DNA from 3 places in the Amycolatopsis sp. TNS106 genome. Region 2 is predicted to be linked to each of the others. Evidence: predicted binding sites of a transcription regulator. Region 2 holds the regulator's gene; each other region holds the start of a gene.
What was found. The regulator HspR, encoded in region 2, represses chaperone genes until heat shock. The targets are predictions, from matches to a motif close to ANNTTGAGTNNNNNNNACTCAANNT.
Positions count from the first base shown of each region.

Region 1 (9,964 bases), 860 kb from region 2:
CCGCCGGACTCCCGTGCCCCGCCCGTGCCGTCATCGGTGATCCGCACCCGCACCCTGTCCCCGTCCCGCTCGGCCTCGATGTCGATCCGCGTCGCCGCGGCGTGCTTGATCGTATTGGTGACCGCCTCGGACGCGACGAAGTAGACGACGGTCTCGATCGCCGCCGGTGGCCGTTCCGGCAGGTCGACCCGCAGATGGACCGGGACCCCCGAGCGTTCCGCGAGCGCCTCCAGCGCGGGATGCAGCCCGTCCGCGTCCAGCGCGATCGGATACACCCGCCACGAGACCTCACGCAGGTCGACGAGGGCGCGCTGGGATTCCTCGTGCGCTTGCCGGAGCAGGTCCGACGCGTGTGCCGGGTCGGTGGCCCGCCGTGCCCGGCCGAGCAGCATCCCGAGCGCGACGAGCCGCTGCTGGACGCCGTCGTGCAGATCCCGTTCGATCCGGCGGCGCTCACCGTTGACCGCCTCGACCACCTCGGCCCGGCTCGTCGCGAGTTCGGAGACCCGGCGGCGCAACTGTTCCTTCTTGCTGGGCCCGAAAAAGCTCAACGCCAGCTTCTGATCGAGCGTCGCGGCTCCGATGAGTCCTTGCAGGGAAAGGAAAACGAGCAGCGCGCCGAAGAGGACGGTGGTGACCGGGTCGTACCAGTCGGCCGGGGCCTCACCGCCGGGCGACCTGCCGTCCAGGAGCTGATATCCGATGATCACACCCGATCCGGCACCCGTCAGGATCAAGGCGAAGATCCCGCCGGTGAGCACCCCTATGACGCAACGCGGGACCAGGTAGGCCATCGCGCGGCGTTCGGAGTAATCGGTCGCGTTCTCCAGGCCGAAGTACTTCTCCAGCCGTCGCCGCTCCATTTCGGACAGTGTGCGAGCGCCCGAGAAGACCGGCTGCCGCCACGCGGGGATCGCGAGCGCCAGGCCGCCGAAGAGCACGTACAAGAATTCCGCGACCGCTGTCGTGGCGCCGATCGCCAGGCCCAGCGTGCCGCGGAGCATCTTGCGCAGGTAGCGGCGCATCGCTGCCGGGACGGGCATAACACCAGGCTAGCGGGGTATCCGAAGACCGGTATTGCGGTTTTCCGCAGTGATCTGTGCCGCTTCACCACAGGGTGCGGAACCCGGGTGATTCGTACGTTCGTTGGCAACTGCAGACGACCACGAAAGGCCGCCATGAACCTCCTGCTCGCCCAAACCGCCAGCGAACCGATGGGAGGACTCGCCGGCTGGGCGGTGTCACTGATGGACGCGCTGGGCGGTCCGGGTGCCGCGATCATCGTCGGCCTGGACAACCTGTTCCCGCCGATCCCCAGCGAACTGGTGCTCCCGCTCGCCGGGTTCTCCGCCAGCCAGGGCACGTTCACCCTGGTGGAAGCGCTGGTGTGGACGACCTTCGGTTCGGTCGCGGGTGCGATCATCGTGTACTACCTCGGCCTCCTGCTCGGCCGGGACCGCACTCGCCGCTGGATGGCGAAGATTCCGCTCGTCAAAACGTCCGACTTCGACAAGACCGAGGCTTGGTTCCAGAAACACGGCACCAAGGCGGTGTTCTTCGGCCGGATGGTGCCGATCTTCCGCAGCCTCATCTCGCTGCCCGCCGGGATCGAGCGCATGCCGTTCTGGCGGTTTCTGGCCCTGACCACGCTGGGCAGCCTGATCTGGAACACGGTGTTCGTGCTGGCGGGCTACGGCCTCGGGGAGAGCTGGCACCTGGTCGAGGAATACGCCGGGTTCTTCCAGTACTTCGTGATCGCCGCCGTCGGGGTCGCGCTGACCCTCTTCGTGGTGAACCGCCTGCGTGAGAAGAACCGCACCAACGCCTGAGCCGCGTGCGGGGCGCCCGGGCGGGCGCCCCGCACGCAGTGTCAGAGCCTGGTGGTGGAGCTTGGGAAGGACACAACGCGTGAACCCGCCCGGCCGACGTCGATCGCGGTGCGGGTTCACCAGCAGGCAGTCAGGAGCGGAAGGGGCCGGTCACCTCGTAGGTGATCCCGCCGGAGGACGAACCGGAGGTACCGCGTTGCGACGAGAAATACAGCCGGTTGCCCGCCGGGGTGAACGCGGGGCCGCAGATCTCCGACGAGCTCTGGCCGTTGATCCGCAGGAACGGCGCCACGATGTCGTTCGGCGTGATGATGCAGATCTCCATGTTGCCGCCGTCTTCGGCGACGAACAGGTCACCCGAGGAGGTGCCGGTGACGTTGTCGACGCCGGTCAGCGGGGCCGAGCCGGGGCTGACCAGCGAGTCGTCGTAGGCCAGCTCGTAGGTGTTGTTGGTCAGGTTGAGCTGCCAGACGCGGTTGTCGCCCTTGGTGGTGAACCACGCGGTGTCGTTGGCGTAGTGCAGCCCTTCGCCGCCGCTGAACCGTTTCGCGCCGGACACCTGGTTGCGGGTGGCCGTGGGAGAGCCGTCGGGGTCGGGCACGTTCGCCCAGGTGAAGCTGCCCGAGGTCGCCGTGCCCGCCTTCAGTACCTGCAGCGTTCCGGCGGAGAGGTTGCCCCAGGTCGTCGGGACGAAGCGGTAGAAGCAACCGTCCGAGGTGTCCTCGGTCAGGTAGACGACCTTGCGCACCGGGTCGGCCGCCGCCGCCTCGTGCTTGAACTTCCCCATCGCGGGCCGCTGGACGGCGGCCGTGGCCGGGCCGTTCGGCTGGCACTCGTAGACGAACCCGAGGTCGATCTCCTCACAGGAAAGCCAGGTGTTCCAAGGAGTCTTGCCACCCGCGCAGTTCTGGCGGGTGTTCGCCAGGATGCGATGGGCGCCGGTGATGTTCCCGCTCGCGTCGAATTTGATCGCGCTCGCCCCGCCGCCGGGCGTGATCTCCGAGTTCGACACGTAGATCCAGCCGCTGCCGTCGGCGAACACCGCCCCGCCGTCCGGGGCGTTGTGCCAGGTGTACCCGGTGTTCGCGACCTGCTGGCCGGACCTCGCGATGACGCGGCTGGTGAATCCCGCCGGCAGCTGGATCCCGTTCGCGTCGGCCGCCTGGAGCGCGCCGTACGGGCTGGGTCCGTTCTGGGCGGGCGCGGCGAGGGCCGCCCCCGAGAGCCGGTTTCCGAACGCCGTGACACCGGCGCCGACCACGGCCGCGCGCAGGAAATTCCGTCGCTTCACTCATGCCTCCGAGACATCCGCTGATGTGGTGGTGCGGGAAGGAGCGGGTCGGAGAGTACGGGCGGAACGGGACTTCCAGGTGAATTCGCGGCGTATTCACCGCGAGAAGAGAACTTTCGTAGGGGACCCTCGTTCAGGACGATTTCCCTGGCTTTGCGGAGCCCCGGCGCGTCGGCCCCGCCGCGCTGTTCCGCGACGGCCAAAGCGAGCAGTATCCGATCGATCGGCGCGCATCCGCCATTTCGGTGGTGACGACGTCCGATCAGGTGACGCCACTCGGCGAGATACTCGTCGATCCCCGGCTCTCCGGGAACCGGCCGGAGCAGGGCGCGCAGCAGGGCTCGCATCTGGCTTTCGTTGCCGGGCAAGGTGTTTCGGGCCAGCAGGTCGGCCAAGGTGCTGCGGGACCAACCGGTCGCGGCGGCCAGCGCGCGGATGCTGAGGCCGCTTCGGTCGCGAAGTTCACGCAGCCGCGCCATGAACTCCGATTCGGTGTTCATCGGGGTGCCCTGGCGGGCGCGGGGTGGCGGAGAACGGCGCCGAACAGGGCGATGGCGATGCCCGCGGCGATCGAGGCGCTGGTGCCGGCGAAGGTCAGCGCCGCGGTGAAACCGGTGAGAATGCTCAGACAGACGATCTGACCGGCTGAAACGCACCTGCGCCTCGGCCGCAACGGGGAAAGAATTCCTTGACTCATGACCTTGCCCTCTCAAGGATCACGCACCCCTACCGGGTGGCACGCACTACACGTTATCAAAACGTGATAGGGAGTTTAAGGTAAATCAATGTCCGGGTTCGTCCGGATCTCGGAACGCCGAAAGCCCCGGATCCTGGGCGGGATCCGGGGCTTCAGGGCTGTCGGGCCTCGCGCTGTTACGCCGCTTGGGCGACCGGAGCCGTCGCCGGGGCCAGCGCGATGTCCAGGACGTCACGGACGTTCGCCACGGCGTGGACGTCCAGCTGTGCCAGCACTTCCGCAGGCACATCGTCCAGATCGGGTTCGTTGCGCTGCGGGATGATCACCGTCTTCATCCCCGCCCGGTGCGCGGCAAGCAGCTTCTGCTTGACCCCGCCGATCGGCAGCACGCGTCCGGTCAACGACACCTCGCCGGTCATCGCGACGTCCGACTTCACGACCCGGCCGGAAAGCAGGGACGCCAGCGCGGTCGTCATCGTGATGCCGGCGCTCGGCCCGTCCTTGGGCACCGCGCCCGCGGGGACGTGCACGTGGATGCCGCGGTCCTTCAGGTCGCCGACCGGCAGTTCCAGCTCGGCGCCGCGCGAACGCAGGTACGACAACGCGATCTGCACCGACTCCTTCATCACGTCACCCAGCTGGCCGGTCAGGGACAGTCCGGTCGAGCCCGACTCCGGATCCGCCAGCGACGCCTCGATGTAGAGGACGTCACCGCCGGCGCCGGTCACGGCCAGGCCGGTCGCCACGCCCGGGGTCGATGTGCGCTGCGTCGACGCGGGCAGTGAGGACTCGGGCAGGTGCCGTGGGCGGCCGAGGTAGGTCTCGAGCCCGTCGGCGTCGATCGTCAACGGCAGCTCGACCTCGTCGAGGGCGACCTTGGTCGCCACCTTCCGCAGCACCTTCGCGATGGTCCGGTTCGCGTTGCGCACCCCGGCCTCCCGCGTGTATTCGGCGGCGATGCGGCTGAACGCGCCGTCGGTCAGCGTGACGTCGTCCTTGCCGAGACCGGCACGCTCCAGCTCGCGGGGAAGCAGGTGGTCACGAGCGATGGTGACCTTCTCGTGCTCGGTGTAGCCGTCGAGGGTGACCAGCTCCATCCGGTCCAGCAGCGGGCCGGGGATGGTCTCGAGCGCGTTCGCCGTCGCCAGGAACACGACGTCGGACAGGTCCAGCTCGACCTCGAGGTAGTGGTCGCGGAAGGTGTGGTTCTGCTCCGGGTCCAGCACCTCCAGCAGCGCGGCCGTCGGGTCGCCGCGGTAGTCGGCGCCGACCTTGTCGATCTCGTCGAGCAGCACGACCGGGTTCATCGAACCGGCTTCCTTGATGGCGCGGACGATCCGGCCGGGCAGCGCGCCGACGTAGGTGCGGCGGTGACCGCGGATCTCGGCCTCGTCGCGGATGCCGCCGAGCGCGACCCGGACGAACTTGCGGCCCATCGCCTTGGCCACGGACTCGCCGAGCGACGTCTTGCCGACCCCGGGAGGACCGGCGAGCGCCAGCACCGCGCCCGAGCGACGGCCGCCGACCGGGCCGAGCCCCGACTCCGCGCGACGTTTGCGCACGGCCAGGTACTCGATGATGCGTTCCTTCACGTCGTCGAGACCGGCGTGGTCGGCGTCGAGGATGTCGCGCGCGGCCGCGATGTCGTGGACGTCGGTGGTGCGCTCGTTCCACGGCAGTTCGAGGACGGTGTCCAGCCAGGTGCGGATCCAGCCGCCCTCCGGGGACTGGTCGGAGGTCCGCTCCAGTTTGTCCACTTCGGACAGTGCGGCCTTCTTGACCGCGTCCGGCAGTTCGGCGGCCTCGACGCGGGCGCGGTAGTCGTCGTCGTTGGCCGTGCCGTCGAGTTCGCCCAGCTCCTTGCGGATCGCTTCGAGCTGGCGGCGCAGCAGGAACTCCTTCTGCTGCTTCTCCATGCCCTCCTGGACGTCCTTGCGGATCGTGTCGGTGACCTCGAGCTCGGCCAGCTGCTCGCGGCTCCATTCGAGCGCCTTCTCCAGCCGCGTGGAGACGTCGAGCGTGGTCAGCAGTTCGAGCTTCTGCTCGGTCTTGAGGTAGGACGAGTTGCCCGCGAGGTCGGCGAGCGCGGACGGCTCCTCGACCTCCTGGACGGCGTCGATCATCTGCCAGCCGCCGCGCTGCTGGAGGATCGCGATGACGACGGACTTGTACTCGGACGCCAGCTTCGCGGAGTTGTCGTCGGTGGTCTCGGCGGCGACCTCGGCGTGCACCCAGCGGGCGGCGCCGGGACCGTCGGCGATGTGGCCGACGACGGCACGGCGGGTGCCGCGCAGCAACACCGCGGTCTTGCCGCCGGGCACGCGCCCGATGCGCTCGACGGTCGCGATGGTGCCGAGTTCGGCGTACTCGCCGTGGACGCGGGGGACGATCAGCACTTCGGCCTTCGTGGCGGCGCTGGACCGGATCCCCGGGAAGGAAGCCTGGGCAGGCGTGGTGGCCTGGGCGGACTCCACCGCGGCGCGCGTCTCCGTGTCGGCGAGGTCGAGCGGGACGATCATGCCCGGCAGCACGACGTCGTCATCGAGCGGGAGGACGGGCAGGAGGCGGTTGTCGGTCATCTGTGCACTCCTCGGTTAGTTGAGTCTGTCTAGCTCAACTCTCCGATCGACCCGTTTGTTTCCTTCCCGCGTTCGCCGTCAGCGATCACTCATGCCTCCGACCTCTAACGCCCAACGCGTCGCGTTTAGGGGGCTAAACGCGACGCGTTGGGCTTAAAGGTCGGATGTCAGGGGTGGACGGCGACCCCGCACCAGGCGAACGGCCGGGCACCTTCCTCGTCCCGTCGCAGCTCCCGCACCGGCCGCCAGTCGGGCAGGTGGACGACGCCGGGCTCTAGCAGCGGCCAGTCCCCGAAGAGCGGCTCGATCTCTTCGCGGTCCCGCATCCACACCGGGTTGCTCGTCTTCCGGTACTGCTCGACCATCCAGTGGAGCCCGTCGGCGTCCTCGCCCGTCTGGCCGCCGAAGCTCATATGCGACAGCCCCAGCCAGCTGCCGGGCGCCAGCGCGTTCCGGTAGGTCGCGACGAGCGCGGGCGGATCGTCGTGCGGTCCGGCGAAATGCAGGACGGCCATCATCATCAGGCACACCGGCTGGTCGAAATCGATCAGCCGCAGCGTCTCCGGATGCCGCAGCACGTCCTTCGGCCGCCGCATGTCCGCCTGGATGATCCCGGCCCAGTCGGTCGCCTCGTGCCGTTCGAGGATCAGCTCCGCGTGCGCCACCGCCACTGGTTCGTAGTCGACGTACACGACCTTCGCCGTATCGCCCGGCTCCAGTTCCTCCTGGACGATCTCGTGCACGTTCCCGGCGGTCGGGACACCGGAGCCCAGGTCGATGAACTGGCGGATCCCGGCGTTCAAGGCCGCGCGCACGACCCGGTTCATGAACTCGCGGTTGTGCCGCGCGCCCGGTTTGACCCACCGCCACTGCTTTTCCAGCGCGCGGGCGAACTCACGGTCGACCGCCCAGTTGTGGGTCCCGCCGAGGAACCAGTCGTAGATCCTCGCCGCGGACGGCTTTTCGGTGTCGACCCCGGTCGGCGCCACCGGGGCCGCGTCATCGTCCCTCTTCACGAAATGAGCCTATCGGGATCAGGGCACCGCGGGTCGGCGCTGCCAGTACGTCCAGAGCGGCCGGTAGCCCTGTGCGTACCAGAACGGCGTCGAGCGCGGGTTGGCCAGCGCGTGGTGCAGCAGCACGGCTTCGGTGCCGCATTCGTCGAAGACCTGGTGCGCGTGCGCGGCGAGTGCCGTCCCCACTCCGCTCGATCGCGCCGGTTCGGCGACCGCCAGCGACGACAGGTAGCCGACGCGGTCGGCCGCGACCCGGCCGCCGATCCACCCCGTCTCGCCGGGGAACTGCACCCGGACCATGCCCAGCGGGCGGCCGTACAGTTCGGCGATCCACAACGTCGGATTTTCGCGGCCGACGTGTTTCGACAGCTCCGCCGTGATCGTTTCCTCCGCGCCCTCGCGCAAAGTGACAGAACCGAACTGCGCGTCGTAACGCTGCAATTCCAGTTCGAGTCCGACGGCGGTTTCGAGATCGTCCGCTTCGGAGGGCCGGATGTGCACTCCGGGAGTGGCGGGCGGTCCCGTCACGGCGAGCCGGTCGGCCGGGCGGACCGCGATCACCAGCACCGGCGCGAAGCCGCGGCGCAGCAGTTCGGCCGAGCCGGGGGAGTCCCGGCTGGGCCGCACCACGGTCGCCGCGGTCTCGACATCCCCAGGTGGGGCCACGGTCTTCAGATGTTCATCCCATCGGGTGAGTAATGCGTCAAGGGCCGCTTCCGGACGTGGTCCGGTGAGTCGCGCTTCGAGGCGATGTTCGACGAGCGCCCGCCACGGAGAGTCAACAGAATCGGGACCCGCTTCGGTCCGTACCGACAATCCGGCGGCGGCCGAGTCGCCTGCCGTCGCGGAGAGTGACACGGAGCCCTCGACAGGCTCCAGTGCAGGCATTTCGGGGAGCAGGGCGTCCACGGTGGCGAGCCGCTCGGCATGCCCGGCGGCGATGGCGTGGCTATTCATAGGGCTATTCAAGCCCCTACTCGCGGGTCCGCCGGGAACTTCACGAGATCGGCCGGGGCGTGGCGCCAGGTGACTTCCGGTAGTCGGAAGGAACGCGAATAACGCTCCCATTTCACCCCTTGGTCCACGCAGGTCAGCGCGACGCGCCCATTGTTAACCCTGGGGTGATCTCATACTGTCTCGAATGGGACTCGGGTACGCCCTCCGGGGTACTGTATTGCCCTCGTCCCCGAGGTCGCGGTAGGACAAGACCGGTTGGGCAGCCGGGAAGGAAGGTCGGATGCCGGACACGAACGGCAGGCCCGGGAGCGCCGCACAGGCGGCAGCGGGCAAGGGAGGCGCCGTTACGGAGGCTCGTACCGACGAGCGACGATTCCGCGTCTACACCTTCGCGGTCCTCACCATGGGCATCGCCGCCGCGGCCGCGGTCAGTCTCTGGCTGGACTTCGAGGCTTCGGACGACCTGTTGTGGATCGGGCCGATCCTCGCGCTCGCGTTCCTCCTCGCCGAACAGCTCGGCATCAACGTCGACGTCCGCAGCGGTATCTCGTGGACGATCTCGTTCACCGAGATCCCGCTGGTCATCGGATTCTTCGTCGCTCCCTTCGAAGTCGTGCTCGCCGCCCATCTCGCGGCGGGCATCGGGACCTTGCTGGCCCGCAAGGTCGCGGGCCGCGTGCTCTACAACGCCGGCGCCTTCCTGCTGGAGATCACCGGCGCGTTCGCCGTGGCAGGACTGGTGAAGCAGGCCTCCGGCGCCCAGGACATGACCTGGATCGCCGCGCTGGCGGGCACTTTGACCGCGCCACTGGTCAGCACGCTGCTCGCGCTCGCCGCCGTCCGCGTGCTGCGCCGCCGGATGCGGGTCAGCACCGCGATCCGGCTGACCGGCCGCATCCTCGTCGTCGGCTTCGTCAACGCTTCGGTCGGTCTTTCCGGATATTTGGTCATTTCCGGGACGCCGAAGGCCTGGCCGCTCGTGCTGGCCGTCTTCCTCGGGCTCACCGCGTTGTACTGGGCGTACTCCGATCTGCTCCGTGAGCAGCGCGACATGGAAGCGCTGTCCGACGTGAGCCTCATGGTCGCGCGATCCGGGCAACAGGCCGCCGCGCGGCCCGCCGGGCGAGCCGACGAACTCGTCGGCGGGGTCGACGTCCGCGAATGGGCGACCATCGCCGAACGCATCAAGGATCAGCTCGCCGCCGGCCGGGTCGTGCTCAGGCTGCGGCTGGAACCGAAGGACACCATGCGGATGGTCGTCGCGGGCGACGAGCTGCCGCCCGTCGACCCGGCCGCCGACGATCCGCTGCTGCGCCTGCCCGGCGCGCACGTCCGGCATTTCCGGATCACCGAAGCCAATCCCGACGTCCGCTCCGCGTTGCTCGACCGCGGCGCGCAGGAGGCGCTGGTCGTCCCGTTGCGCAGCGCGAACCAGCTCCTCGGCGTCGTCGAAGCGCACGACAGGCTGTCCCGCTGGCGCGGGTTCGGCAAGTACGACGTCCAACTGCTCGGCACGATGGCCAGCCACCTCGCGACGTCGCTGGACAACCGGCGTCTCCTCGCGACCCTGCGCCACGACGCCTACCACGACCCGC
Region 1 is NZ_CP024972.1:5,726,716-5,736,679, reverse strand. Features, by position in the region: gene CVV72_RS25940 (sensor histidine kinase) at 1-1,043, opposite strand, end outside; gene CVV72_RS25935 (DedA family protein) at 1,179-1,829, shown strand; gene CVV72_RS25930 (alkaline phosphatase PhoX) at 1,960-3,120, opposite strand; gene CVV72_RS25925 (helix-turn-helix transcriptional regulator) at 3,117-3,620, opposite strand; gene CVV72_RS25920 (hypothetical protein) at 3,617-3,817, opposite strand; gene lon (endopeptidase La) at 3,994-6,396, opposite strand; gene CVV72_RS25910 (SAM-dependent methyltransferase) at 6,564-7,412, opposite strand; gene CVV72_RS25905 (GNAT family N-acetyltransferase) at 7,431-8,369, opposite strand; gene CVV72_RS25900 (bifunctional diguanylate cyclase/phosphodiesterase) at 8,650-9,964, shown strand, end outside.
Region 1: a site for HspR is predicted at 6,413-6,437, ahead of lon (endopeptidase La). Genes of this name have one in related genera too.

Region 2 (9,964 bases):
CCGTGGTGCACCTCGTACCGCTCCTTGAGCCCGCGCAGGATGCCGATGGTGTCCTCAGTGGACGGTTCACCGACCAGCACCTGCTGGAAGCGCCGCTCCAGCGCGGCGTCCTTCTCGATGTGCTGGCGGTACTCGTCGAGCGTCGTCGCGCCGACCATCCGCAGCTCACCGCGGGCGAGCATCGGCTTGATCATGTTGCCGGCGTCCATCGCTCCCTCGCCGGTCGCACCCGCGCCGACGATGGTGTGCAGCTCGTCGATGAACGTGACGACCTCGCCCGCGGAGTCGGTGATCTCCTTGAGCACGGCCTTCAGCCGCTCCTCGAACTCGCCGCGGAACTTGGCCCCCGCGACCATCGAGCCGAGGTCCAGCGCCACCACACGCTTACCGCGCAGCGACTCCGGCACGTCACCGGCGACGATGCGCTGGGCGAGCCCTTCGACGATGGCCGTCTTGCCGACGCCGGGTTCACCGATCAGCACCGGGTTGTTCTTGGTGCGCCGCGAGAGCACCTGCACCACGCGGCGGATCTCGGTGTCGCGGCCGATCACCGGGTCCAGCTCGCCGGCGCGGGCGCGCTCGGTCAGGTCGACGCCGTACTTCTCCAGCGCTTTGAACGTGCTTTCGGGATCCGCGCTGGTGATCCGCGCGGAACCGCGCACCTTGGCGAACGCCTCGCGCAGCGCGTCCGGGGTGGCACCGTGCCGCTTGAGCAGTTCGGCCACCGGCCCGCCTTCGGTGGCGAGGCCGACGAGGAGATGCTCCGTCGAGACGTACTCGTCGCCCAGTTCGGTCGCGAGCTTCTGGGCGTGCGTCAGCGCTTTGACGGCGTTCGTGTCGAACTGCGGGCTCGACACGGTGGCGCCCGTCGCCGACGGCAGCGCCGCGATCAGTGGCTCCAGCTCCTTGTGCACCTGCGCCGGATCGGCCCCGACCGCGGTCAGCAGCGGTGCGGTGAGCCCCTCACCCTGCGCCAGCAGGGCGCCGAGCAGGTGCGCGGCCGCCACGTGCGGGTTTCCCGCCATCGTGGCCGCCTGCGCCGCCGACGAGATCGCCTGCTGGGTCTTCGTGGTCGGGTTGAAAGCGTCCATCCCTCACCTCGTACTAGGTCGTGCAAAAGCTTGTCGACAGGTACAACGTCAGCAAAGTTGAGTCTGTTCCGCTCAACCCTGAAAATTTTCAGCCCCCGTCGGGGACACGGCCTCCACGGGCAGACGCGGACCCACCCGGCCGAGGCCGACGACGGCCGTACAGGCACACGCGGCCACGAGCACCCACGGGATCCAGACTGCCACGGAGAACAACGCCACGACGGCCGGAGCGATCACCGCCGCGAGCGTGAACGCGTACTGGAAGGCCGCCAGATACCGGCCCCGCGCCTCCGGCGGCGCCGCGGCTTCGGCCAGCGCCCCGGACCGCGGGCCGAACGCGAGGTCGCCCGCGGCGAGCACGAGGGTCGCGCCGAGCAGGTAAACCGGCTGGAAGACCTTCGGCACGAACACCACCAGGAGGCACGCCAGGCACCACACCGCGAACAACGCCGAGCCCGCGCGCATGGCGGCGATCCGGGTCATCCTCCGGGTGAGCCGCAAGGCGACGACTCCACCCAGACTGGTGACGACGGTGAGCAGCGCGATGATCGCGCCGGGAAGCCACCTAGGGCCCTGCAAGGCGTTGAAGACGTACACCGGCATCCCGATGAGGAAGAAGTCCATCGTCAGCGCGAACAGCCCGCTGAACACGATGAGCGCCAGGTACGGGCGGTTCCGCCAGACCCGCGCGGATCCCGAGGGGCGTGGCGGGTGCCGCGGGGCGGGGGTGACCAGTGTCGCCAGGATGGCCGCGGCGACGACGAAGGTCGCGACGTCGATCATCACGGCGACGTACAGGCCCTCGCGCCCGATCCACACCAGCAGTCCGGCGGCCGCGACCCCGCCCAGCCCGAAGCCCGCGGAGCGGACCATCGCGGCTTCGGCGAACGGCCGGTCCTTCGGCCCCTCACCCGCGACGTCGGCGATGAGCGAGAACTGCGAGCTGTAGAACAGCTGTTGGCCGGCCGCGAGCATGACGGACGCGCCGACGACGCCCGCGAACCCGTCCGCCAGCAGGAAGGCGCCCACTCCGGCGGCCTGCAGAACGTGGGAGCAGATCATCACCGTCCGCGGGCCGATCAGATCGACGAGGCGCCCGGCGAGCGCGGGAACGAGCAGACCGGCGAACGCACCGAGAGTGACCGCGGCCCCCGCCTGGGCGAGCGGCAACCCCACCACACGGATGACGAAGACCAGCCCGAGCGGAAGGAAGAGTCCCGAGCCGAAGTTGTCGATTCCCAAGGCGACCAGCAGCGCGACCCGGTTACGCACCGGATAAACGCTACCGGCGTGACGGCCAGACGAAAGGTCCGTTCAGTCAAGACCGGCGGGTAGGAACGGCCGCCGTCAAACGTCGCAGGTGCGGACGGACAGGGCCGCTCGGACGTCCGCGTTCATCTCCGCCAGCCGCGTGGTCAGTTCGAGGACCTTTTCGTCGTCCCAGTCACCGAGCGCGCGCTCCATGAACTCCAGATATCCGGCCCGCCTGCGGCCCAGTTCTTCGCGGCCGCGCTCGGAGATGCTGATGATCGACGCACGGCCGTCCTCGGGCGCGGGACGGCGGTCCACCATGCCCGCCGCGGACAGCTGGGAAATTTGACGACTTATGACCGAAAGGTCCACAAAGCGTCGTTTGGCCAACTCCGATGGGCGCGCTTCGCCGTGCTTCGCCAGGTCGGACAACAGCATCGCGGCCGCCGGATGCAGGCCGGGGTCGTCCTGCCAGGCCTGCATTATCCAGGCGTGCTGCAGCTGGGAGGCGGCCTTCAACTCACGCATCAGTTCGACCCTGGCGTCGTCGGCGGAGCTCATCGGTGCCTCCTGGCTACTTGTACAGTACAACTTTATTCGGCGACACTTGCGTAAGACAACTATTTACCTCGTGAGATCCCCCACTGCGGGCCGGTTTCGAGTACACCCGTCCGGAGCAACGATGCGGGCAAAAGGGCTCTCGGCGGCTAGTCTCGCGAACGAGCCGGAACCAGCCGACCGGCCCGACAGCCACTGACCGGAGAGGTGAATGATCCGTGAATTCTTCTCCAGTGGATCCTCGTCCGTGAAATTGGGGAACTGTCTTCCGGCATGCGCTACCCGATCAGCGACTCCCAGCCCGTGACTGCCGACGCGGTCAGTCCGGTGCCGCGGTCCTCGGCGCCGAGAGAAGCCCCGCCCGCGGTCACCGCGATGGTGCGGCTCATCCGGGACACCTGGGCGAAGTCGGAGCCCTTCATCCCGGAGATCTCCCAGTTCTTCTACGGGATGCTGTTCACCCTCGCGCCGGCGACCCGCGACTTCTTCCCGATCAACATGGAGGTCCAGCGCGGCAGGCTGGTGCGCGCGCTGGTCCACATCGTGCAGATGGTCGACCGGCCCGACGACCTCGTGCCGTTCCTGACCCAGCTCGGCCGCGACCACCGCAAGTTCGGTGTCATCCCGCGGCATTACGAGGCCGTCGGCACCGCACTGCTCGCCGCGCTGAAGAACCACCTCGGTCCGGACTGGACACCGGAGGTCGAACGGGCCTGGGCGGAGGCGTTCACCATCGTCGCCCGCGCGATGCAGGAGGCCGCCGCGGCCGACGTCAACCCGGCGTCGTGGTCGGCCACCGTCCTCGAACACCGGCGGCTCACCTGGGATCTCGCCCTGGTCCGCGTCCAGCCCGAATTCCCGGTGCCGTACCAGCCCGGTCAGTACATGAGCGTCGAAGTCCCACAGCGGCCGAGGCTCTGGCGCTACCTGTCGCCGGCGAACGCGCCGCGCGAGGACGGTGGCATCGAGTTCCACGTGCGCGCCGTCGACGGCGGCTGGGTTTCCCGCGCCATCGTCAGCCACACGCAGCCCGGTGACGTCTGGCGGCTGGGGCCGCCGCTCGGCAGGCTTTCGGTCGACCGGACCGACGGCCGCGGCGTCCTGATGATCGCCGGTGGCACCGGTATCGCGCCGCTGCGCGCTATCCTGGACGACCTCGCGCAGTGGGGCGAGAACCCGAAAGTCCAGCTGTTCTACGGCGGACCGTCGCGTGAGGACCTTTACGACCTCGACGAGCTGCGTGCCCTCGCGGCCACGAACCCGTGGCTCACCGTGACACCGGTGGTCGAACACGGTGAAGAGGCCCCCGGCTGCGTGCAGGGCACGCTCGCGGAAGCCGTTACACAGCAAGGATCCTGGCCGGGGCATCGGATCCTCGTCGCCGGTTCGCCCGCGATGATCCGCGCGACGGTGTCCCGGATGCTGGTCGCGGGCAGCGCGCTCGACCAGATCGCATACGACCCCTTCACCATCGACTAGGAATTCGATTCCACAATGGTGATCAGCCACGGGACGCCTACCGTTACGTGACGCGGTAATCACAGAGAAAAACCCACCCGATCGGCGGATCACGCTTTCCCGCGCCGGTGGCGAAAACCACTGGTGAGCAAGGAAAGTCCCGCTCGCTTGATCACCTTTACTTAGTGCCAGACGGTGTTGACGGCGCGTATATCGTCTGCTCCGTTCGAGCGGGAAACAACCATTCGTGGATCCTTTCGCGACGTTCGGGCATACAGTCGGGAACCCTCGGGGGAACACGAGCACGATGACATCGGGTCTGGAGAATATGCCCGATCCAACTGGAGAAAATCGTTCACCCATGACTGCCGAAACAGTGAAGTACGAGCATCCACCGAGTTCGTCGAGATCTTCACCGATTCCCGTTCCGCCCTTGATCGAAACGCCGTCGGCGGACAAGACCGTCGAGATGGCCAAGCTCATCAGGGAGAGTTTCGCCGCCGTCGAAACGAAGGCCGAAGAGCTGTCCCAGTACTTCTACGGCGTGCTCTTCTCGGTTTCGCCCGACGCCAGGGCACTGTTCCCGATCAACATGGCCACGCAGCGAAATCGTTTGCTGCGCGCACTCGTCTACGTCGTCCAGATGGTGGACCGGCCCGACGAACTGGCCACGTTCCTCGCTCAACTGGGCCGTGACCATCGTAAGTTCGACGTCCTCGGGCGCCATTACGACGCCGTCGGCGTCGCGCTGATCGCCGCGCTGAAAAGGTTCCTGAAGGACGACTGGACACCGGAACTGGAAGACGCCTGGGTCACCGCGTACGGCGTCATTTCGAAGAACATGCGCGAGGCCGCGGGCAAGGAGATCGGACCCGCGTGGTGGAAGGCGACCGTCGTCGAGCACCGCCTCGCCTCCCGCGACGTCGCCGTGATCAAGGTCCGCACCGATCAGCCGCTTCCGTACCGGGCCGGCGGCTACGTCAGCGTCGAAGTCCCCCAGCGGCCGCGGATGTGGCGGTACTTCTCGCCCGCCACCGCGCCGCACCAGGACGGGACGATGGAGTTCCACGTGCACGCCGTGCGCGGCGGCTGGGTCTCGCGCGCGATCGTCCACCACACCCGGTTCGGCGACGTCTGGCGCCTCGGCCCGTCGCTCGGCGCGCTTTCGGTGAACCACACGGAAAGCCGCCCGCTGCTGATGATCGGCGGTGGCACCGGCGTCGCGCCGCTGCTCGCCCTGCTCGACGACATGTCGCGCTGGAAGAACAATCCGCCGGTGCACCTGTTCTTCGGCGGCCGCCGTCCGGAAGACCTCTACGCCCTCGACGAACTGCGCGGGCTCACCGTCACCTGTCCTTGGCTGACGGTGACCCCGGTGACCGAGGAAGGCACCATCGCCGGCGGCGACCGCGGCACGCTGGCCACGGCGGTCACCCAGCGCGGCGCCTGGAAGGAGCGCGACGTGTACGTCGCCGGGTCGCCGTCGATGATCCGGGCGACGATCGCGAAACTGATCGCCGCGGGCACTGATCTGGCGCGGATCAAGTACGACCCCTTCACCCTGGACTGAGGCGATGCGTCCTTCGTATTAGGCCGATCGGCTGTTCCACCTGGTCTCGACGCAGCAGTAGGTCAGTGAATCATTGACCGCGGTCACCGGCGGATTTATGGTCTAGACCACATTGCTCCCCCTCACGGGAACACCGTCGTTCCATCCCCCAGGAGCCGGCATGACCGTCAAACGCAAGCTCGTGGCAGCCGCCGCCGGTGCGATCCTCGCCCCGATCGCCATCGTGGCCATCCCGCAGGTGGCCAGCGCCCACGGCTATGTGCTGTCCCCGCCCAGCCGCCAAGCGAACTGCGCCCAGGGCAAGGTTTCCGGCTGCGGTGCCATCGTCTACGAACCGCAGAGCGTCGAAGGCCCCAAGGGGCTCCGCAGCTGCAACGGTGGTCTTCCCGGATTCGCCGAGCTCAACGACGAATCGAAGCCGTGGCCCGCCGCGTCGGTCGGCAACAGCGTGACCTTCAACTGGAAGTTCACCGCCTACCACCGGACCACGAACTACGAGTACTACATCGGCGGCACCAAGATCGCCGACATCAGCGGGAACAACTCCGCGCCGAAGGACCCGACGTCGCACACGGTGAGCCTGAACGGCTTCAGCGGCCGCCAGAAGGTGCTCGCCATCTGGAACATCGCGGACACGCCGATGGCCTTCTACAGCTGCATCGACCTGCAGATCGGCGGCGGCAACCCGCCCACGACCAGCAATCCGCCGACCACCAGCAACCCGCCCACGACGTCGAACCCGCCGACCAGCACCACCAACCCGCCCACCGGCGGCACCTGGGCGGCCGGGACGTCCTACTCGGTCGGCAGCACGGTGACCTACGGCGGCGCCACCTACCGGTGCCAGATGGCGCATACGGCGATCCAAGGCTGGGAGCCGCCGAACACACCCGCGCTGTGGACGCGGCAGTGAAGCTGGCCGTCGTACTCGTCGCCGGTCTCGTGGCCCTCGCGGGCTGCGGGGCCGGCGACGGCTCACCCCCCAACGCCGGCGCCCCGCTCTCCCCGGTCCCCCAATCGGCGGGTGCGTCCGCGGCGTACAACGACGCCGACGTGATGTTCCTGCAGATGATGATCGCCCACAACGACCAGGGCGTGGAGATCGTCAAACTGGTGAAGGCCAAGCAGGGGCAGAAGCAGGAGCTGACGAATCTCGCGGCCGCCATCGAGGCGACACAGCAGACCGAGACCTCCGACATGCGGAACTGGTTGAAGGCCTGGGGCAAACCCGAGACGGGCTCGGCGGATCCGCACGCGCACCACCATCACGGTGGCGACGGGCTCACCGACAAGGGACTGCTCGAAGCACTGTCCAAAAAGGATGGTGCGGAGTTCAGCCTCGACTTCGCCGACATCTTCGTCGCGCACCAGCACAACGGGGTCGCGCTGGCGAGGACCGAACTGAAGGACGGCAAGAACCCGGAGGCGAAGGCACTGGCCCAGCGGATCATGGACTCGCGCACCGGCGAGGTCCAGCAGATCCGGACCCTGGTCCCCGGCCAATAAGGCGATTCGTCACCTGAATGCGGCTAGTGAGGTAAAGCGAACGCGTCGCGAAAGCCACTTCCGGGACATCAGACGTCGCGAAAGTGGCTTTCGCGACACGTCTCGGGCGTGAGGTGCACGAAGGGGCAGGTCGGCGGCATAGCGCAGGGCCCCTCGGGACACAGGCCCTGCGACCATCTGGTCCGACCGCTCGCCCCTGCCGCCCGCCGACGTTGCGAAAGCCACTTTCGCAACGTTGAAGGTTGCGAAAGTGGCTTTCGCAACCTGCCACCTTGGTCGACCCGCATTTAGCGGACTAAGTGCGCTTCTTGGGCTTCCAGACCACGAGCGCCGTCTGCTGCCGCAGCGGGACGAGATCCTTGCGGTAGGAGGCGTGCACGGCCGCGGCCGTCTGTTCGGCGGCGACGTACGCCGCGGTCAGTTCCTCGGTCAGTTCGGCGATCCGGGCACGGAGCGCGTCGACCTGGTTCTCCAGCTCGATGATCCGCTTGATGCCGGCGAGGTTGACACCGTCCTCTTGGGACAGTCGCTGCACTTCGCGCAGCAACGCGATGTCCCGCATCGAGTAACGCCGTCCACCGCCGGAGGTCCGGCCCGGCGACACGAGACCCTGGCGGTCGTAGGACCGCAGGGTCTGCGCGTGCAGGCCGGAAAGCTGCGCCGCCACCGAAATGACGAACACCGGGGTGTCCTCGTCCGCACCGTGCGGCAGCCCGCCGAACATCGTGCTCACCTGCCTTCGAGAAGTTCGGTGATCTCCGGTCGCGGATCGTGGTCGGCCATGGCCTCCGCGTAGGCCTCCAGCGCTTCACGGGCCTTGTCGTCCAATTTGGCCGGGATGGCCGCCTGCAGGGTGACCAGCAGATCGCCCTGCGAGCCGTCGCGCTTCGCGATTCCCTTGCCGCGCACCCGGAGCACGCGACCGCTCGCCGTGCCCTGCGGCACCTTCAGCGAGACCTTGCCCTCGAGCGTCGGCACGGTGATCGTGCCGCCGAGGGCCAGTTCCGTGAAGGACACCGGCACGGTGATCGTCAGGTCGAGATCCTTGCGCCCGAACACCGCGTGCGGAGCGACGTGCACGCGGACGTACAGGTCGCCAGGCTGCGCGCCGCCACGGCCAGGTTCGCCCTGGCCCGCCAGGCGGATCCGCTGGTCGTCGGCGACGCCCGGCGGGATCCGCACGGTCAGCGTGCGGGTGCGGGTGCTGATGCCCTCGCCCGCGCATTCCGGGCAGGGGTCGTCGATGATCGTGCCGCGGCCACGGCAGTCACGGCACGGCTCCGAGAACGCGAACGCGCCCTGGCTCCGGCTGACCAGCCCGCTGCCCTGGCAGGTCGCGCACGTCCTCGGGGAAGTCCCCGGCTTCGCGCCGTTGCCGCCGCAGGTGGAACAGGTCGCCGGGCTCGACAGCCGCAGCGGCAGGGTCGCGCCCTTGACCGCTTCCGCGAAGTCGATCCGGACGTCGGTCTCCACGTCCGAGCCGCGCTGCGGACGGTTCGCGGTGGCACCGGCCGCGCCGCCGCGGCGGCCGAAGAGACCGCCGAGGATGTCGCCGAGACCGCCGAAACCGCCCTGCTGCTGACCCGCCTGACCGAAGATGTCGCCGACGTCGAAACCGCCGCCACCGCCCGCACCCGGGAAACCGAACCCGCCGGGACCGCCGGAGCCGAAGAGGCGGCGGGCCTCGTCGTACTCCTTGCGCTTGGACGTGTCGGAAAGAACGCCGTACGCCTCGGAGACCGCCTTGAACTTCTTCTCGGCCTCCGCGTTGCCCGCGTTCGCGTCGGGGTGGTTCTCCTTGGCCAGCTTGCGATAGGCCTTCTTGATCTCGTCCGCGGTGGCGTCGGAGGAGACGCCCAGCTCACGGTAGAAGTCCTTACCGATCCATTCCCGTGCACTCACCGAACGTCTCCTCCTTTCACGCCGTATCGCCGATCAGCGGTTGTTCTCATCGAAAAGTTCGCCCTCGAGCGGCAGCTCGCCGCCGACGGGCTGGTCTATCGGTTCAGTCGTGGAACCGCCCGGCTCGTGGTCGGTGACCCCGACCAGCGCCGCACGCAGCACGCGTTCGCCGAAGCGGTAACCGCGGCGCATGACCGTGGTGACCGTCGGCCCGGCGACGTCCGGCGACGTGCTGTGCTGGACGGCCTCGTGCACGCTCGGGTCGAAGGGCTCGCCCTCCGCGCCGAACGCCTCGAGCCCCGACCGCTGCAGGCTTCCGACTAGCTTCTCGCCGACCGCCTTGAAGGCGCCCGTCAGATCGCCGTGCTGCTCCGCGCGCTCGAGGTCGTCGAGCAGCGGGAGCAGATCGTTGACGACCGACGCCTTCGCGCCGGCGACGACCTGCTCGCGGTCGCGGTCCACGCGCTTGCGGTAGTTGGCGTACTCCGCCTGAAGACGCTGGAGGTCGGCTGTGCGTTCCGCCAGCTCCTTCTCCAGACCGGTGGCCACCGACACGGAGTCGTCCACAATGGACTCCCCGAGGCCGGGGCCCGCGTGTGCCGCGGGCCCCGGCTCTGGCGGGACAGCC
Region 2 is NZ_CP024972.1:6,591,322-6,601,285, reverse strand. Features, by position in the region: gene clpB (ATP-dependent chaperone ClpB) at 1-1,091, opposite strand, end outside; gene CVV72_RS30255 (MFS transporter) at 1,164-2,363, opposite strand; gene CVV72_RS30250 (MarR family winged helix-turn-helix transcriptional regulator) at 2,439-2,903, opposite strand; gene CVV72_RS30245 (globin domain-containing protein) at 3,276-4,379, shown strand; gene CVV72_RS30240 (globin domain-containing protein) at 4,828-5,928, shown strand; gene CVV72_RS30235 (lytic polysaccharide monooxygenase) at 6,089-6,841, shown strand; gene CVV72_RS30230 (DUF305 domain-containing protein) at 6,826-7,434, shown strand; gene CVV72_RS30225 (heat shock protein transcriptional repressor HspR) at 7,730-8,158, opposite strand; gene dnaJ (molecular chaperone DnaJ) at 8,164-9,336, opposite strand; gene grpE (nucleotide exchange factor GrpE) at 9,370-9,964, opposite strand, start outside.

Region 3 (9,964 bases), 4.4 Mb from region 2:
GAGTGTTGAGCCGGGCTTGCACCGTCGGCGGGGCCGCCAGGCTGTGACCTGGCGAACCACTTTCCAGAGGCGTCTCTTCCGCGCGGTCCAGGGTGCCTGAGAGGTTCCGGGGAGGACTTGCTCCTTCGGCGCCGAGCTCAACGGTTATCGACTCGGTCTCTCCCGCGCGGATTCGTCGACCGCGGAAGTGAGCCTACCCTGCCGCCCGTGCGGCTTCATGATCAGCCGGTGCGACGTGCGTTACGGCGCTGCGTGAGCTCGTCCGGCGTGACCGTTTCGATCACGCCGCCGTCGGCCCGCTCGGCCGGGAACTCGTGGATGGTGCCGCTGATCTCCTGCATCGCTCCGCTGACCGCGATCCCGAAGACACCCTGCCCGCCCTGGAGTAAATCGACGATCTCTTCGGGCGAAGTGCACTCGTAGACGGTGGTGCCGTCGGAGAACAGGGTGACCTTGGCGAGGTCGCGGACGCCGCGCAGGCGCAGGTGCTCGACGGCGACGCGGATGTTCTGCAGGGAGACACCGGTGTCCAGCAGCCGCTTGACGACCTTCAGGACGAGGATGTCCTTGAACGAGTAGAGCCGCTGCGAACCGGAGCCGTGCGCCGTGCGGATACTCGGCGCGACCAGCTTCGTGCGGGCCCAGTAGTCGAGCTGACGGTAGGTGATCCCGGCGATCTGGCAGGCGGCGGGGCCGCGGTAGCCGACGAGTTCGTCCGGGAGGGAAGAGTCGGGGAACAACTCGCCCTGCTCGCCGTCAGCGACCGGAACGAGCGGCTCTTGAGGGCTACCAGCCTCGACCACGCCATGCCTCCCCTCGCCCGACCTGGCGGCCGGCGAACAAAGCCGCGCGGACCCACGTGAGTCCGCACCGGAGTTCCTCGTCAAGACGAATGCCCCAGACATCCGAATCACACCTTGGCGATTCACCTTCATTGACGGTAAGCGCGTCCGGCAAAGCGGTCAACGCGACGCGCGGTCGGCCTCAAGCTCTTCTTGAGGCTTGTCGAGCACGGTCCCCCATTCGGCGGCACGGTTGCCAGTTTTACTCAGCCGTGTTATTTTTTACTCATGCAAGTAACTCCTTCCACCCAGAGTGCCATGCAAGAGGTCCAGGCGGAGCTGGGGCTGTCGGTCACCGAGGCGGCCCGGCGGGCCCAGATCATCGGCGCGACGATCGCGACGATCTCCGACCTCGGCTATCACAAGACGTCGTTCGCCAAGATCAAGGAGCGCGCCGGGCTGTCCAGCACCCGGATCATCTCGTACCACTTCACCAACAAGGCGGGCCTGATGCAGGCCGTGGTCACCACCGCGACAGGGATGAAGGACAAGTTCCTCGAGGAGCGGATCCAGGGCACGACCGACCGGGCCGGGCTGCTGCGCGGCTACATCGAGTCGGAGATCGCGTTCCTCGGCTCGTACCCGGAACTGGTGCGGGTCATGGTCGAAATGGGCTCGAGCGGCTCGGACGCCGAGGGCTGGTTCATGTCGGCGCCGCTGGTCGAGGAGTTCCGGACCGGCCGGCTCGAACGTCAGCTCCGCCAGGGACAGCAGGAAGGCGCCTTCGGCGATTTCGCGCCGGACGTGATGGCGCTGTCGATCGCGCAGGCCATCGACGGCGTCGCGGCGAAGTTCGCGGCGGACCCGAAGCTGGACCTGGAGCGGTACGGGCGGGAACTGGCGGACCTGTTCGTCAAGGCGACCGCCGCCTGAGTGCCCTAGGCCCAGTACCCGTTGTGACCGCAGGTGCGGGTGGGGCAAACGGGCGAACACGGGCCGGCGACTTCACGTGACCGACGGGACGACACGCGTGATCAGGCGGACGACACGCGTGAGCCGATGGACGACACGCGTGATCAGGCGGACGACTCGCGGCGGGGACCCTTCACGAAGTCCGTGGCCGCCGCGAACCGCGTTCAGAGGATTAAGCGCGCATGAAAGAAGGGGCGGCACCAGCCGGCGCCGCCCCTTCGTCAAGTCTCAGGATCAGGTGTCCGCGCCGCGGAAGTCCTCCGGCGAGACCGAGTCGAGGAACTCGCGGAACTTCTCGACCTCGTCCTCCTGCTCGTCGGGGATGATGAGGCCCGCTTCCTCCAGCACCGCGTCCACGGCGTGGATGGGCACCCCGACCCGCAGCGCCAGCGCCACCGAATCGCTCGGCCGCGCCGAAACCCGGATGTTCCCGTCGAAGACCAGTTCCGCGAAGAACGTGCCTTCCTTCAGATCGGTGATGACGACCTGTTCCAGCTCACGACCCAACGCCCCGATGACCTCCTTGAGCAGGTCATGGGTGAGCGGACGGGCCGGGCGGACTCCCTGCTGCTCCAAGGCGATGGCGGTGGCCTCGACCGAGCCGATCCAGATCGGCAGGTAACGCTCGCCTTCGGTTTCCCGCAGCAACAAGATCGGCTGATTCGCGGGTAGCTCCACCCGCACGCCGACGACGCGCATCTCGCTCATCGGGCTTCGCCTCCCTCTCGTGCGCACGGGCTGCAACGCTTGTCTCGACGACCAAGCGACGGTAGTCCCGACGCTACCCGTCTTCCGAGCGCTGTGCTCGCTGTCTCCGACATTCTCGGTTCGCCCGTGGCAAACCCGACTCTCACGGTACGGCATAGGGTGCCGAACATTCAGGCATTGACAAGTGACCGCACAACGGCTCCCGGTCGCCCGAAGCCGTTCAACCGCCTGTGACAGCCCGTATTCCCGCCTTCACCAAGAGCGTGTGCAACGCCACGGTCAAGGCGGCCAGCTCCCGGACGACCTCGTCGCCCCTCGCCTGAGCGTCCTCGTCACGATGCCGATACACCGGGGTCACGATCTGCTCCAGCAGGCCGACCTCGCGATCCGCCGCGGCCCGGAAGGCACGCAGATGTCTCGGCTCTATACCGAATTCGGTCATCGCTTTCACGGTCTTCGCCACGAGGACCGCGTCCGGGTCGAAGAACCCCGCCGCACCTGGGCGAACGAGACCGTATTGCCGCAGCTCAGCCAGGGTGGCGGCGTCGATGCCGGCCTGGCGGAGGAGATCTTCCTCGGTCAGCCTGATCTCGCGGTCGGTCTCGAAGTCCCCCGGGGACGGCAGTCCGCCGTTCTCCCCGGGGGCGTCGAGTGACACGAGTTTCCGCGGCAGCCGTGGCATCCCCGCGGTGTGCTCAGCGGGCGCGGCGCCCTGATCCGCCGCGTCCAGCTGTTCCTTGATGACCTTCAGCGGAAGGTAGTGATCCCGCTGGGCGGACAGGACGAATCGCAACCGCTCCACGTCCGCCGGAGCGAACTGCCGGTACCCCGACGGGGTCCGGCCCGGCTGGACCAGACCCTCCGCCTCGAGGAACCGGATCTTGGAGATGGTGACATCGGGAAAGTCGCCGCGCAGCTGTGCCAGCACGGCCCCGATGCTCAACCCATCGCGCTGCGACGCATCCCGATCAGGCCGCCCGGCCGCCGTCACCGTGCCCCCTGGCCCCCGGATCCCGGGCCGGTCAGGAAGACCAGGCGGAACTTGCCGATCTGGACCTCGTCGCCACCGGCGAGGACGGCCTGGTCGACCGGCTCGCGGTTGACGTAGGTGCCGTTGAGGCTGCCGACGTCGATGACGACGAACTCGCCACCCTCACGGCGGAACTCGGCGTGCCGCCGGGAGACCGTGACGTCGTCGAGGAAGATGTCGCTGTCCGGGTGCCGTCCCGCGCTGGTGGTGTCGCGGTCCAGCAGGAAGCGCGAACCCGCGTTCGGGCCCCGCTTGACGACCAGCAGCGCCGAACCCGCGGGCAGCGCGTCCACACCCTGGACAGGGGCCTCGGCAGCCGGAGGAGCCTCAGTGCCTTCGACGTCGGCCAGGAAGTCGGCCCGGAAGACAGAAGTCCGCTCCGGAGACTGCTCCGGGGGAACGCCGGGCCCGTCGTTCGTGCTCACCTGAGCTCTCCTAACGCATGTGTGTTGCCACTACTCAAGAACGTGTGGAGTCAAACGTACCGTGCCTGATCGAATCTCCGGCCCGCGGCTCCCCCTACTCTTCCCGAAGGGCCGCGGCCTGCGGCTATTCCTTGATCAGGGCCTGGTACGCCTCGGCCTCCAGCAGGGATTCCACCGAGCTCGCGTCGTCGAGGCGGAGTTCGATCAGCCAGCCCTCGCCGTAGGGGTCGCTGTTGATCAGCTCGGGCGACTCGGTCACCGCGTCGTTGACCGCGACCACCTCGCCGTCGAGCGGGGCGAACAGCTCCGAAACGCTCTTGGTCGACTCGACCTCGCCGAACGCGTCGCCCGCGCCGACCTGCTTGCCGACCTCGGGAAGTTCGACGAACACCACGTCACCGAGCTGATCCTGGGCGTACTCCGTGATGCCCACGCGCACGAGCCCGCCGTCGCGCACGGAGACCCACTCGTGCTCCTCGGTGTACCGCAGTTCTTCTGGAGTGGACAACGCCGCTCCCCTTTCTCAGCCCTCGCTCGAAACCGACGCGCGCAGTTTCGCATCCCGCCGGGTCACGCGCCCGCCGCCTCCCGCAACTCGCCGGATTCGGCCGTTCGCAGCGCCCGCACCGTCTGGACGACGTACAACACGCCTGAATAGACGTACAGGACCGCGCCCCACGCCGTGAAGGCGTAGCCGATCGGCCGGGCGATCGCGGCGATGTCGGATCCGCCCTGGGTGAGCAGCAGGAACGGGAAGGCGTACATCAGGACGAAGGTGGCGCCCTTGCCGATGTAGGTGACCTCCGGCGGGGCGAATCCGCGATGCCGCAGCAGCAGCACGCAGACACCGAGGACGGCCTCGCGGACGACCAGCGGGACCACCAGCCACCACGGGATGATGTCGCGGATCAGGAAGGCGATGAGGGTCGCGAGGATGTAGAGCCGGTCGGCGGCGGGGTCCAGCAGCTGGCCGAGCCGGGACATTTGATTGAGCCAGCGGGCGAGTTTGCCGTCGAGCCAGTCGGTGAGCGCGCTGAACACGAGCAGCGCGAGCGCCCAGCCGTCCTCCTTCGGGCCGAGGAGCAGCCACAGGAAGACCGGCACCCCGGCGAGCCGGAGGATCGAAAGCATGTTGGGAACGTTCAGGGCCTGCCGCAGCAAGGAGGGTTCTTCGCTGGTCACGCTCGGTTCGGGGGGCGTACTCACCCGCTCAGCCTATCCAGCGGCGGCAGGTCCTCCCCCGTCAGCTGGCCCGGGTGTGGGTCCAGCCTCGGCGTTGCAGGTCCGCGCTGGTCAGCGCCACGGGCCTGCCCCGGTGGTCGGTGCCCACCCAGCGGTTGTGGCCGGCGGAGGTCTCGAGGACGTACGGGCGGCCGCCACACCAGACGACGGTGCACGGTGCCGTCGGCGGCAGTTCCGTGCTCGCCGGTGTGATGGCCTGGGGTGACGCGGGGTCGGTCTGTTCGTCGGTCTTCATCACTCTCACGGTTTCGTGACGGGGACTGGGACACGCCGGAGCGCTACCTTTGTTTTCGGCAGAACGGGGCCTCGTGTTAACGGATCCGGCGCGGATTCGTCCGATCGGTTCGCAACGACAGCAGGGTGTTGTCGCGCTGTGAACGGCATGTTAATTGTCCACAATGGACAGTGATTCGGCGGTCCTCGCGCACCGCCGTCTCGTCGGCGCGATAGCCTCCCGCGAATCGAACGTGGCTCAATGCCACGGGTTCGGGCCCGGCCGGGTCAGAATGGGCCGGCCACGACCGGCCGACGAAAGGATCGCCTTGCCCGTCTCCACGACCACGGGAACGTGGCGGCGCCTGTTCGCGGCCTGCGCCGCCACCGGAACGCTCGCCGCCTGTTCGGGCGAAGATCCGCCACCGCCTGTCACCGCACTGTCGGCCTCGTCGCTCTCGCTCCCCACAGCGGTGTCCAGCGTGCCGGTGCCGCCGATCCCCTCACAAACCGCGCCGAGTCCATCCACCGCCCCGAATCCCGCCCCCGAACCGAAACCCGCTGAACCGGTACAGGGATCGTGCGGAACGGTGACCGCGGCGAGCGGGCTGACCCTGCAGGTGCTCAACGGCCCCGGCGTGTCCTGCGCGGACGCGACCGGGATCGTCGCCTCGTTCCACAAGAGGATCGCCGGACGCCAGTCCGCGGGCTCGGACGAACCGGTCAGCGAGACCGTGGAGGGCTGGCTCTGCGTCTCCGGCGCTCCCGCCGCGCAAGGCGGCACCAGTTGCAGCAAGGGCGAACAGAACGTGTTCGCCGCCGTCGTCCCCGTGGAATGAACCGAATGAACCACCCCCGAGAAGAAGGGCCCATGAAGAGCCTCGCCGTACTTCCCACCGCGCTCGCCGTCGTCCTGCTGAGCGGTTGCGGCGCCGATCCCGCTCCCGCGACCGCGCCGCCGCCGTCTCCCGCCCCCACGGCCGACCAGGTCCTGGCCGGTACGCCCTGTGGCGAGGTCACCGGCTTCCAGGGCGCGAAGAACAAGGTCGTCGTACGCGGGAAGGCCGAGTGCGCGGAAGCGACGCAGGTGCTCACGGACTACTTCGCCAAGCTGACGCCCGCCGAGGCGGCGTCACCGCAGGGACCCGGTCCCGTGGTGGTCGGGGCCTGGACATGCGGGAGCGGGCCGAACGATCCGGTGACGAGCTGCTCGACCGAGGACGAGCGCCAGATCGAAGCGACCCGCTCCTGAGCGACAGTGGGGCGCCTCCGGTACGACCGTCGGCAGTCAGTTCACCGGAGCCTCAACAGGACTTCGCGTTCGAGTTCGCCGACGAGTAGGTACTCGGGCCGATACCCGGGCGGGACCACGAAACAGACGAGACCCGCGGTGCCGTCGAAAGCGCCGGGCGCGCCAGCGCAATCCTTGACCCGCTCCGGCTCGCCATGCGCGTCGGCCGACAGCTCCAGTGGCGTGCCGCCGAGGCGGGACGCCTCGATCCGCAAGGTGAGGACGTGGAATCCGCTCAACCACGCCTCGGCTCCGTCGGGCGGTCCGGACCTGCTGTCGAGCACGCGCACGGCCGCCTCTCCGGAGACGGCGGTCTGTCCACGGGCGAACACCGGCGGCGGTCCCCCTAGGTCGCGCCGGAGTTCCCAGAAGTTCGGGACCGGGTCGGCCGCCTCACGGTAAGCCGTCCCGCCGAACCCGACCGGTGTCAGCACGACGAACGCGGCGAAGGCCAGCCCGGCCAGGAACGGCGGCGACTTCCGCGCGACTCCCGGTCTCGCCACTTTGACCAGTACGACGGCCGCGAGCACCAAGAACGCCAGGCCGAGGGACATCGCCGCGATCTTCTCCCACGGATGGTGGGCTTCCACGACCCTGTCCGCCCCGCGCACGGACAACACCCGGTCCGTCATCGACGAAAGCCGGGCGACCACCGGATCCGCGAGGCCGAACGCGTCTCGTGTCGGCACTTCGATCGCGCGGCCGTCTTCGGTGATCGCCAGGACGTCGTAGGTGGTATGCGGGCCGTTCTGTCCTTCAGTGGTCTTGGAGTTCCACTCCGAGACCACCGCGCGCACGTCGTAAGTGCCGGCCAGCCCTTCGACGGCCCATCGTCCGGCGAAGGACGCGACGGCCCCCCAGACGACCCCGATCACGAGCGCGAGGACCATCGTGTCCGTTCGCCGCCCGTCTTTCCGATCCAGTTCCGGGAAGACCACCAATACCCCCTGTCCGGCTCAGCCAAGCTTATGGGCCGACGCCGCCGCACAGCACGGGATTTGTACCCACCCCCTTGCGATCCCAGGTAAGAGTCGTCTAGACTCAAACTATGCTCACCAGGGAAGACGCCGTGACGATGATCGAGAACACGGTCGACGCGGCCGCTCTGTTCGCCCGCCATCGCTATCGCGAACTGGCGGCGGTGCTCCACCCCGACCGCAACCCCGGCGACGAGCGCGCCCACCGCGCCGCCGCCACCCTCAACCGCCTCCACGACGACTGGAAGCGCGCCCGGCACCAGACGGTCACCACGGCGACGTCCGCCTACACCCTCATCTCGCCGCACGCGGTGGGCAGCGTCGCGACGACCTACCGGACCACCGGGCCATATCTGGTGAAACTCGTCCGCGACCCGGCGCTCAACCCGTTGATCCACGCCGAGTGGGCGGCATTGCGCACGCTCGACGGCTTCACCGAACGGCACCGGTGGCTGCGCCCCTATTACCCGCGGCTGCTGGACACCTCGGGTCCGGTGGCCAGGGGCGACCGCGCGTTCAGCGTCCTCGATCCGCTCGTGGACGGGTTCGTCACCCTCGCCGATATCGGCAAGGCCTTTCCCGGCGGGCTCGACGGCCGCGACTACGCGTGGATGCACCGTCGCCTCCTGCGCGCCGTGGCGGGCGCGCATCGCGCGGGTGTCGTCCACGGGCACCTCACCGCGGACAACGTGCTCGTCCACCCGGGACAGCACGGCATCGTCGTCGTCGGCTGGTCCTTCGCCGTCGAGGACGGCTTGCTCCCGCTGGCGGCGGACAAGTCCGTCCAGTACCCGCCGGAAGTCCACAAAGGACTACCGGTGACGGCGGCCACCGACGTCCACATGCTTCACCGCATGATGCTGGAACTCCTGGCACCGGGCGAAACCCGCCAACGCGAATTCGCGACCTGGTGCACACAGGACAACCCGGCGCAACGGCCCGACGCCGCCGATCTTCTCGACGAATACGACGCGCTGCTCGACGACCTCTACGGCCCCCGCACCTTCCGACCTTTCACCATCCCCGAGACAGGAGCCTGACCATGGGACACGGACACTGGGACGACAACGCCTACGCCGCCGCGAAGACTTTCCGGCGGGCCAAGGGCGAGGACGACTTCGGCTACACCGCCGATCTGCGCTCCAAGCCCGCGAAGGACTGGAAGGTGGCGCCCGCGCTCGACCCGCTGAACGCCGTCCGGGAATGCCGGGATTCGGCCGACCACGCCGATTCGACGCCGATCGCGGTACTGTTCGACGTCACCGGCTCGATGCGCCGGGTGCCGCGGGTCATGCAGGGCAAGCTCGGCAAACTGCACGGCCTGCTGAAGCGCCGGGGCTACTTGACCGACCCGCAGGTCCTGTTCGGCGCGATCGGCGACGCCGACAGCGACCGGGTCCCGTTGCAGGTCGGGCAGTTCGAATCGGACAACCGGATGGACGAGCAGCTGCGCACGATCTTCCTCGAAGGCGGTGGCGGCGGGCAGAAGAGCGAGTCCTACGAACTGGCCGCCTATTTCATGGCCCGGCACGTCGTGACCGACGCGTGGCAGAACCGCGGCCGCAAGGGCTACCTGTTCATCATCGGCGACGAGCTCAACAAACCCGCGCTGGAGGCGCGCCACATCCGCCGGGTGATCGGGGACGACGTGCGGGAGGACATCGACCCCGCTTCGGTGTACCGGGAGCTGGCCCGCAAGTGGCACGTCTACTTCGTGCTGCCGAACCAGTCGTCGTACTACAACGACCCGGAGATCGGCGAACACTGGAGCGGCTTGCTCGGCCAGAACTTCCTGAAGCTCGACGATCCCGGCGCGGTATGCGAACTGATCGCGGCCACCATCGGGCTGGAAGAGCGGGTCGTCGACGTCGACCGGGCGCTCGCCGACCTCGCGGACGTCGGCTCGGTCGCCGAAAGCAAGGCGGTCGGCAAGGCGCTGGCGAAGCTGGGCGCCAAGTCGGTCGTCACCTCGGCGGTGCCGGAGCCGGGCGGGCCGAGCGACGTGGTGCTGCGATGAATCTCCTGGACGGTGTCTCTCAAAGCGCGCTTTCGGATTTCCGAAGCCTACGGCCGAAAAGAAACGCGCGCGCGTGTCCTCACCCAACCAGCCGACCTCGGTTCGAGAAACACGCCCTGGACGGACACGTGGTGGTGGTCGGCCTCGGCTTCGGCGACGAAGGCAAGGGCGCGGTGGTCGACGCGCTCTGTGCCGCCCGGCCCACCACCGCCGTGGTCCGCTTCAACGGGGGCGCGCAGGCCGCGCACAACGTCGTCGTGGGCGGGCGGCACCACACGTTCAGCCAGTTCGGGGCGGGCACGTTCGC
Region 3 is NZ_CP024972.1:2,188,787-2,198,750, forward strand. Features, by position in the region: glycine riboswitch at 74-175, opposite strand; gene CVV72_RS09835 (MerR family transcriptional regulator) at 222-803, opposite strand; gene CVV72_RS09840 (TetR/AcrR family transcriptional regulator) at 1,101-1,715, shown strand; gene CVV72_RS09845 (bifunctional nuclease family protein) at 1,989-2,462, opposite strand; gene CVV72_RS09850 (MerR family transcriptional regulator) at 2,683-3,453, opposite strand; gene garA (glycogen accumulation regulator GarA) at 3,450-3,917, opposite strand; gene gcvH (glycine cleavage system protein GcvH) at 4,042-4,425, opposite strand; gene CVV72_RS09865 (CDP-alcohol phosphatidyltransferase family protein) at 4,488-5,123, opposite strand; gene CVV72_RS09870 (hypothetical protein) at 5,161-5,394, opposite strand; gene CVV72_RS41570 (hypothetical protein) at 5,702-6,211, shown strand; gene CVV72_RS09880 (hypothetical protein) at 6,244-6,624, shown strand; gene CVV72_RS09885 (hypothetical protein) at 6,666-7,601, opposite strand; gene CVV72_RS09890 (adenylate cyclase) at 7,712-8,680, shown strand; gene CVV72_RS09895 (hypothetical protein) at 8,683-9,657, shown strand; gene CVV72_RS09900 (adenylosuccinate synthetase) at 9,786-9,964, shown strand, end outside.
Region 3: a site for HspR is predicted at 7,687-7,711, ahead of CVV72_RS09890 (adenylate cyclase). Genes of this name have one in related genera too.